Regions from separate parts of the Desulfuromonas carbonis genome, predicted to be linked through region 2. Evidence: riboswitches for the same ligand, from Rfam matches in the RefSeq annotation. Region 2 holds a riboswitch; the other holds the start of a gene.
The links. A riboswitch is a leader RNA that binds a small molecule or an ion and turns the genes downstream of it on or off. The one in region 2 is predicted to bind thiamine pyrophosphate.
Positions count from the first base shown of each region.

Region 1: it holds a riboswitch for thiamine pyrophosphate, as region 2 does, so the genes downstream of both, thiD (bifunctional hydroxymethylpyrimidine kinase/phosphomethylpyrimidine kinase) here and thiF (sulfur carrier protein ThiS adenylyltransferase ThiF) in region 2, are expected to answer to the same signal.

Region 1 is NZ_BAAHXR010000003.1:224,576-229,315, reverse strand. It holds gene thiC (phosphomethylpyrimidine synthase ThiC) at 34-1,338, opposite strand; gene thiD (bifunctional hydroxymethylpyrimidine kinase/phosphomethylpyrimidine kinase) at 1,405-2,808, opposite strand; TPP riboswitch at 2,909-3,018, opposite strand; gene ACYQ8E_RS08025 (CooT family nickel-binding protein) at 3,041-3,226, opposite strand; gene alr (alanine racemase) at 3,374-4,510, shown strand; gene ACYQ8E_RS08015 (ASKHA domain-containing protein) at 4,536-4,740, shown strand, end outside.
Region 2 is NZ_BAAHXR010000003.1:2,111,283-2,116,022, reverse strand. It holds gene hemE (uroporphyrinogen decarboxylase) at 1-415, opposite strand, end outside; gene ACYQ8E_RS16505 (radical SAM/SPASM domain-containing protein) at 512-1,621, opposite strand; TPP riboswitch at 1,776-1,883, shown strand; gene thiF (sulfur carrier protein ThiS adenylyltransferase ThiF) at 1,934-2,740, shown strand; gene thiS (sulfur carrier protein ThiS) at 2,751-2,951, shown strand; gene ACYQ8E_RS16490 (thiazole synthase) at 3,061-3,831, shown strand; gene thiH (2-iminoacetate synthase ThiH) at 3,889-4,740, shown strand, end outside.

The DNA.
Region 1 (4,740 bases), 1.9 Mb from region 2:
CTCGTTGCATCTTTCGGTGAGGACCTCCGGCGATCAGTGGGCCGCGGAAATTTTCCCCTGCCGTTCGTTCATCACCTTGTAGGCACAGAATTCGCCGCACATGGTACAGGCGCCGTGCTCCTCGTCGACTCCCGACTCGGCGCGCAGCCGCCGCGCCTTGGCCGGATCGAGGGCGAGGGCGAACTGCCCCTCCCAGTCGAGGTTCTTGCGGCACCTGGCCATGGCGATGTCCTTTTCCAGCGCTCCTTTCACTCCCTTGACGATGTCGCCGGCATGGGCGGCGATGCGGCTCGCCATCACCCCCTCGTGGACATCCTCCACCGTCGGCAGGCGCAGGTGCTCGCTGGCGGTGACGTAGCAGAGGAAATCGGCGCCGGCCGCCGCAGCGACGGTGCCGCCGATAGCGCAGGTGATGTGGTCGTAGCCGGGGGCGATATCGGTGACCAGCGGGCCGAGGACGTAGAAGGGGGCGCCGTGGCAGAGGCGTTTCTGCAACTGGATGTTGGTTGCGATCTGGTCGAGGGGAACGTGGCCGGGGCCCTCGATCATCACCTGGACGCCGGCCGCCCAGGCACGCTGGGTCAGCTCGCCGAGGACGATCAGTTCGTGGATCTGGGCGCGGTCGGTGGCGTCGGCCAGGCACCCCGGGCGGAACCCGTCGCCGAGGGAGAGGACCGCATCGTAGGGCTTGACCAGCTCCAGCAGGCGGTCGTAGTGCTCATAGAGGGGGTTTTCGGCGTCGTTGTGGGTCATCCACTCGATGGTGAAGGAGCCGCCGCGGGAGACCACCTCCATGATCCGTCCCTCGCGATCCATGCGCTCGACGGTGGCGCGGGTCACCCCGCAGTGGACGGTGATGAAGTCGACGCCGTCGTCGAGGTGCTTCTTCACTCCGGCGAAGATCTCGTCGACGGTCATGTCGACCATCGCCTTCTTTTTGCGGACCACGGTATCGACCGCCGCCTGGTAGAGGGGCACGCTGCCGATGCAGACCTCGGTCTGCCCGATGATCGCCGCACGGATCTCGTCGATGGGGCCGCCGGTGGAGAGGTCCATGATCGCATCGGCGCCCGCCGCCACCGCCACCCGGGCCTTTTCCAGCTCCTTGTCGATACTGGTGTCGTCCTTGCTGGTGCCGATGTTGGCGTTGATCTTGGTGCGCAGCCCCTTGCCGACCGCCAGCGGAATGCCGTTCTTGCGGCTCCGGTTGTGACAGATAATGGCGGTCCCTTCGGCGATGCGGCTGCGCAGCAGTTCGGCGTCGATCCCTTCAACGGTCGCAGCCTGGCGCATCAGGTCGGTGATCATGCCCTGACGGGCCGCTTCGAGTGTCGTCATGTCTTATTTCCTCGGTGGTGTTTATGGGTCCCAGGGGTGCAACAGGTCCCATGGGACGTATAGGACTTAGGAAAGGTTCTTCGCTGCCTGCCAGTGGTTGACCGGGCCGTGGCCGCTCCCCAGGGATGTGCTCGTGCGGATCGCTTCATTGATGAAGAGCTTGGCACGGCCCACGGCCGCCACCAGCGGAAGACCCTGGGCGAGGAAGGTGGCGATGGCGGCCGAGTAGGTGCAGCCGGTGCCATGGGTGTTGCGGGTCGCGATGCGCGCGGCGGGGAAGCGGTGAAGGGTGTCGCCGGCGAGGAGCAGGTCGACGGCTTCGCCATCGAGATGCCCCCCCTTGAGCAGGACGTTGCGAGGGCCCATCTCCCGCAGTTTGAAAAGGGCCCGTTCCATGTCGGCTTCGCTTTCCACCGAGACGCCGGAGAGGGCCTCCGCCTCCGGAAGATTCGGGGTCAGCAGGTAGGTCTGGGGGAGCAGCACCTGGCGCAGTACCTCGACCGCATCCTGCTGCAGCAGGGGGGCGCCCCCTTTGGCGATCATCACCGGGTCGACGACGGCCAGCAGCGTATGGCGCTCGATCGCTTCGGCGACGAGGGCGACGATGTCGGCAGAAAAGAGCATGCCGGTCTTGATGGTATCGGCGCCGATATCGGACAGGACCATTTCGATCTGGTCGGCGACAAAAGCATGGGGGCAGGGGTGGACGCCGCGCACCCCCCGGGTGTTCTGGGCGGTCAGCGCGGTCAGGGCGCTCATGCCGTAAGCGCCGAGCAGGGTGATCGTCTTGAGGTCGGCCTGGATGCCGGCGCCGCCCCCCGAGTCGGAGCCGGCGATGGTCAGCACCCGGCCGCGGGGGAGGGGGGCGTTGGCGTTGAACTGCAGGGCAATCTCCCGTGCCGCGAGCCCCGGTCGGGGGTCGCCCATGACGGCGGAGATCACCGCGACGCCGTCGGCTCCGGCGGCGATCACCTCGGCGCAGTTGCTGGCCGCGATGCCGCCGATGGCGATCAGCGGAATCTTCACCGCCATGCGGATCTTTTTGAGGACCGCCAGGCCGGCCGGGTGGGCGTCGTCCTTGCTTTGCGTCGGGAAGATGGTGCCGACGCCGAGATAGTCGGCCCCCTGCATTTCCGCTTTCAGCGCCTGCTCGACGGTGTGGGCGGAAACGCCGAGCAGCTTCCCGGGGCCAAGCAGGCGGCGCGCTTCGACCGCCGGTTGGTCCCCCTGGCCGAGGTGAACGCCGTCGGCATCACAGGCCAGCGCCAGTTCCACCGAATCATTGACCAGGAAGGGGACCTTGAAGTCGCGGCAGGCGGCGGCTATGGCCCGCGCCGCCTCGAGGTCGGCATTGCCGGCCTTGCAGCGATACTGGACCATGGCAGTGCCCCCCTTGAGGGCCGCGAAGACCCGCTCCAGGAGACGCCCGTCGTGGTTTTCATCTGTGACCAGGTAGAGTCCGCCGATCATCGCGGGCCTTTCGTGTCGGAATTCTATGTGTATTTGCCGGCGCTGCTCCCAATAGAAAACGCCGCAGCCTCTGTTACGGCGTGCGGCGTCGGATTTGAATCCTGGCAACGCGCCGCTTCCCTACGCCGGAATGACCCGGATCAGGTTCAAAGGGTCGTTCCGCGATGGTCGGCGGAACTCTCAGTAGCAACTACTCCCCTAGCGGTCTGGCTATGTGGTCCTGCGGCCTATTTCAGGCAAGAACGATGCGCCGGTTGAGCAGATCGATCTCCTCGATGGTCCCCGCGATTTCCCGCATCTTGCCGTAAACATCGACCAGGCGCAGATTGCCGGTGCCGGGGAGCAGGGTGGCGACATGCTCCAGGGGGGTCTCTTTGTCACCCTGAACAAGCAAAAAACTACCGTGATCCAGGCACATGGCACACTCCTCAAATAAAGTTTGCCAAGACTAGCGGATTCGCCAAAGGCTGTCAACCCCAAGCGCCCGTCCGCGCCCGGTTTCTCTTTACAGCCGTCCTGACCCCATGTTAAAAATCCTCTTTCCCCTCTGTAAAGGCCGCGCCCGATGCCCCTACGACCTACCTTCGCCGAAATCGATCTTGACGCCCTGCGCCATAACTTCCGCCTGCTTCGTCGCCAGGCCGGGGCCGGCCGCCAGCTGCTGGCGGTGGTCAAGGCCGACGCCTACGGCCATGGCGCCCTGCCGGTCGCCCGGACCTTGCAGGCCTGCGGCGCCGACTATTTTGGCGTCGCGATGGTGGCGGAGGGGACCGCCCTGCGCCAGGGGGGGATTCAGCGGCCGATCCTGGTGCTGGGGGGCGCCGCGCCGGGTGAAGAAGCGCTGCTGTTGGACCAGAATCTCACCCCGGTGATTTTCGATCTGCCCGCGGCCCGGCGCCTGAGCGCGGCCGCCATGGCCGCCGGGCGTAGCTGCCGCTATCACCTCAAGGTCGATTCGGGGATGGGGCGCCTCGGTTTCGTCCCCGCCGACCTCCCCGCAGTCCTCCCCCGGCTCGCCGACCTCCCCGGGTTGGAGATGGCGGGGCTGATCTCCCATTTCGCCCTCGCCGACCAGGCCGATCACCCTATTACCCAGACCCAGGCGGAACGGTTCCGCGCGATGCTGGGGACGGTTCGCGCCGCCGGTTTCGCTCCCGCTCTCGTCCATCTCAGCAACAGCGCCGGACTCTATGGCCCGGCTTTGCCCGACTGCAACCTGGTGCGCCCGGGGATTGCCCTTTATGGCGGCCTGCCGGCCGACTACCTGGCGGGAGAGATCGACCTGCGCCCGGTAATGCGCCTTTACACCACCATTGCGCAGCTCACGGCGGTCCCCCCGGGCGCGGGGGTCTCCTATGGCCACCGCTTTGTGGCGAGTCGGCCGACCCTGATCGCCGCCCTGCCGGTCGGCTACGCCGACGGCTATGCCCGGCGCTTGTCCGGCTGCGGCGAGGTCCTGGTCCGGGGGCACCGGGCGCCGGTGGCCGGTACCGTCTGCATGGACTGGACGATGGTCGATGTCACCGATGTTCCCGCCGTAGCGGTCGGCGACCGGGTGACGCTCCTCGGTCGGGACGGCTCCGAAGAGGTCACCGCCGAGGAATGGGCCGGGCGCATCGGCACCATCAGCTACGAAGTCTTCTGCCTGATCAGTCAGCGGGTGCCGCGCGTCTATCTCAACCCGGAACCGGGCCCGGCCTGATCTCCGCGCCCCGGAATCCACGGCTATGAACATATCCGATCTCCGCATCGCCTTTGACCTTGGTACCACGACCCTCGGTGCCCGTCTGCTCGATGGCGCGGGGCGGATCTGTGCCGAAACGCGGGCGCCCAACCCCCAGGTCGCGCAGGGGCGGGATGTGATCCGCCGCCTCGCCGCCGCCCGGGGCGGAGCCGCGCTCCCCCTGCAGCAGACCCTGGTCGCCGCCATCA
Region 2 (4,740 bases):
GCGGCACCCGCCCTTCGAAGGCTTTACGCAGGCGCTGGATGATCGCCGGCACGTAGGGCACGGCCTGGGCCATATCCTCCGGCACGATGAGCGCGTCGACATCGGCGGCGGTACGGACCGGTTTTTCGAAGACCGGACCGGGCACAAAATCGAGGGCCATCCCCATCGGCTCGATGGGGGTGAGGATGTCGGAGAAGAGGATCGCGGCGTCGACGCCCAGGATATCGATCGGCTGGATCGTCACCTCGGCGGCGCGCTCGGGGTCCTTGCAGAGGTCGAGAAAGGTGCCGCCCCCCTTGGCGCGGACATCCTTGTAGCACTGCAGGTAGCGGCCGGCCTGGCGCATCAGCCAGACGGGGACATAATCGGTCGGCTGGCCCCAGCAGGCCTTGAGAAAGGTGTATTCGGTGGACATCGGTTTATTGCCTCCTGAAAAAATAGCGATGAGCAACGAGCGATGAGCAACGGGAAAGGCATCCTTCTCATTGCTCATCGCTCATCGCCGGGAACTTCACTTGGGCGCGTTTTCCGCGGCTTCTTTCTCCATCCGCTTGCGGGTGCGGTTGGGGATGTAGTTGCAGAAGGGCTCTTCTGCCATGTAGTCACCATGGACGGCGTCGGCGCGGGCGCGGCAGCCGCCGCAGGCGTTGATGAACTCGCACTCGCCGCATTTCCCCTTGTACTTCTTGAAGTCGCGCAGGTCGTTGAAGACCCTGGAATTGAACCAGAGATCCTTGAAGGAGATCTGCTTGACGTTGCCGACCGAGGAATGGAAGTAGGAGCAGGGCTTGAGGTTGCCGAAGCAGTCGATCAGGCAGATCGTCTGGGCGGCGATGCACCCCTTGCCGCCGCCGGTGGAGAAAGTGAGGCTGCGGCGCTTGAAGTCGACCCCCTCGGCCTTGGCCATCTGCGGCACGATGCGGTAATAGTGGGGGGCGCAGGTCGGGCGCATCAGGATGTCCTCCTCCCCCTTCTCCTGCTCGTAGTGCCAGGCGAGAATCTCCTCGTAGTCGTCGGCGCTGATCAGTTCGTTCATGATCTCCTCGCCGCGCCCGGTAGGGACGATCATGAACATGTACCAGGCAGTGGCGCCGAGTCCCTTGGCGACCTTGAAGGTGGCGGCGATATCGGCCTGGTTGCGTTTGGTGAAGGAGGAGTTGACCAAAAACTTGATGCCGTTGCGCTTGAGGGTTTCGGCGCCGCGCACCACCCCTTCGAAGGCCCCGGGGCAGGAGCGGAAGTCGTCGTGGATGGCAGCGGTGGAGCCGTCGAGGGAGAGGGAGACCATCTTGATATCGGCCTCCTTCATCTTGGCGCAGACTTCGTCGGTGATCAAGGTGCCGTTGGTCGCCATGCACATGCGCAGCCCCTTCGACGTCCCGTACCTGGCGATGTCGAAGATGTCGGGGCGCAGCAGCGGTTCGCCGCCGGAGAGGACCATCACCGGCGTGCTGACCTCGCAGATGTCGTCGATCAGTTTGAAGGCTTCCTCGGTATTGAAATCGCCGATGGCGGCATCCATGTCGGAGGAACAGCGGCAGTGAACACAGTTGAGGTTACAGCGCTGGGTCGATTCCCAGGCGATCCATTTGGGGATGAACTCGGGATTGGGTGCGGTCATCATGACTCCTTTGTCGAAACGCCCTGCCCTATCCGGCAAAGCTCGCTAATCCTACACCAAACCGCCGCGAAAAAACAAGGCTTCCGGGCGCCGACCGAAGACAAAGCCGTTGACAAGCGACGGCCGCGGCTGGTAGGTTCAGCATACAATTCGACAGCAGCCCTAGGGGAGTGATTTTCTTTCACTGAGAGTCCGCGCGAGCGGACGACCCTTCGAACCTGATCCGGGTCATTCCGGCGTAGGAAAGCGGCGCACCATCCGGACGCATTGTTCCGCAGGGGCCGCTTTTCGCGGCCCTTGGTATTTTCGGACATGCGCATCTTTGTCAACGAACAATCCCACGACATCCCCGCCGGCACCACCGTCGCCGCGCTGTGCCAGCAATTCAAACCCGACGCCGACCTGGTGATCCGCAACGGCTTCCCCCTGGAGGGGGACCAGCCCCTGGCGGAGGACGACCGCCTGGTGCTGATCCGCCGCGGCGAAATCCCCGCCGCCGAGGAACTCGAAACCCTGCTCGTCGCCCGCCACACCCCGGGAGTCCATGCCCGGCTGAAGAAGGCCCATGTCGGCATCGCCGGCGTCGGCGGTCTCGGCTCGAGCATTGCCGTCGCCCTCGCCCGCTGCGGCATCGGCCGGCTGACCATCGCCGACTTCGACCTGGTCGAACCTTCCAATCTCAACCGGCAGCAATACTTCATCGACCAGCTCGGCCTGCCCAAGGTGGTGGCGCTGCGGGACAACCTGGCGCGGATCAACCCGTATGTGCAGGTCGCCACCCATCACCTCCGACTGACGACCGACAACATCCCGACCCTCTTCGCCGGCGTCGATGTCATGGTCGAGGCCTTCGACCGTGCCGAGCAAAAGGCGATGCTGGTCGAAACCTTCCTCGGCAAGGTCGCCGACAAGCCGCTGGTCGCCGCCTCGGGGATGGCCGGCTTTGGCCCCGCCAACACGATCGTCAGCCGGCAGGTCGGGGGCCGCCTGACCCTGGTCGGCGACGGCACCAGCGCCGCCGCTCCCGGCCAGGGGCTGATGGCGCCGCGGGTTGGGATCGCCGCCCACCACCAGGCCAACGCCGTACTGCGCCTGCTGCTCGGCGCAGACCCGGTTTAGGAGAGAATCCATGCAGATCATCGCCAACGGCAAGCCCGTCGACATCCCCGCCGGCAGCAGCGTTGCTTCGCTCCTCGCCGCCCTCGGCCTCGACCCCGCCCGGGTCGCGGTGGAGCGCAACCGCGCCATTGTTCCCCGGGCCGCCTTCGCTGCCACCTTGCTGGCGGAGGGAGACCAGGTCGAGATCGTCCAGTTTGTCGGCGGCGGATAAGGATCCGGGACGAGGAACGCAGGACGGGAACGATCCCGTCCTTGCCTGTCCGCGTCCCTCCTCCCACGTCCCGAACAAAAGCAACCAAGCCTTAACCAAGGATTCGATCATGGACAAACTCATTATCGCCGGCCGCGAATTCACCTCCCGCCTCCTCGTCGGCACCGGCAAGTTCGCCTCCAGCGCCCTGATGGTCGCGGCGATGGAGCAGTCCGGCTGCGAGATCGTCACCGTGGCGTTGCGCCGGATCGACATCGACAACCCGGCCGACGACATGCTTGCCCATATCGACCCGGCCCGCTATCTGCTCCTCCCCAACACCAGCGGCGCCCGCGACGCCGAGGAGGCGATCCGCCTGGCGCGGCTCGCCCGCGCGGCCGGCTGCGAACCCTGGGTCAAGCTGGAGGTGACCCCCGACCCCTACTATCTCCTCCCCGACCCGATCGAGACCATCAAGGCGGCGGAGGTCCTGGTCAAGGAAGGATTCATCGTTCTTCCCTACATCAATGCCGACCCGGTGCTGGCCAAGCACCTGCAGGAAGCTGGTACCGCCACGGTAATGCCGCTGGGGGCCCCCATCGGCACCAACCGCGGGGTGCGCACCCGCGAGCAGATCGCCATCATCATCGAGCAGGCGATCGTTCCGGTCATCGTCGATGCCGGCCTCGGTGCCCCCTCCCACGCCGCCGAGGCGATGGAGATGGGGGCCGACGCGGTGCTGGTCAATACCGCCCTCGCCGTCGCCCGCGCCCCCGGCGCCATGGGTGCCGCCTTCAAAAAGGGAGTCGAGGCCGGCCGCGAAGCGTTCCTGGCCGGGCTCGGCGAGCAGCGCACCCGGGCCGAGGCGAGCAGCCCCCTGACCGGTTTTCTGCGGGATTAGCAAGAGCTTTTTATAGGTCCCATACGACTTATGGGACCCATAGGATCTATAACGACCATGAGTTTTCTCGACATTATCCAGCGTTACACCCCCGAACAGGTCGAGTCCGACATCGCGGCCAAGACTTCCACCGACGTCGAGCGGGCCCTGGCAGCCGAACGGCTGACCGAGTCCGACTACATGGCGCTCCTCTCGCCGGCCGCCGAGGACTACCTGGAGCCGCTGGCGCAGAAGGCGCACCGCATCACCCGGCGCCGCTTCGGCAACACCATCCTCCTCTACGCCCCGATCTATCTCTCCAACGAGTGCCACAACGGCTGCCGCTACTGCGGCTTTGCCGCCCAGAACCGGGTCGCCCGCAACACCCTTAATCTCGATGAAATCGAGGCGGAGGCCCGGGTCCTCGCCGACCAGGGGTTCCGCCACGTCCTGCTCTTGACCGGGGAAGCCCCCCAGGCCGCGGATGTCGGCTATCTCGAGGCTGCCGTGCGCCGGGTCCGCCCCCTCTTCGCCTCCATCGGCCTCGAAGTCTTCCCGATGGCAGCGGACGAATACCGCCGTCTGGCGGCCGCCGGGGTCGATGCCCTGACCATCTACCAGGAGACCTACGATCCGGCCCTCTACGCCGAGATGCACCCCTTTGGCCGCAAGCGCGATTACGCCTGGCGCCTCGCCACCCCGGAGCGCGGCGGCGCCGCCGGCCTGCGCAAACTCGGTATCGGCGCCCTCCTCGGCCTCGGCCCCTTCCGCAGCGAGGCCTTCTTCACCGGTCTGCACGGCCGCTACCTCGCCCGCCACTTCTGGCGCAGCCAGCTGACCGTCTCCTTTCCACGCATGCGCCCCGCCGACGGCGGTTTCCAGCCACCGTATCTGGTCTCCGACCGCAGTTTCGTGCAGCTGATCTGCGCC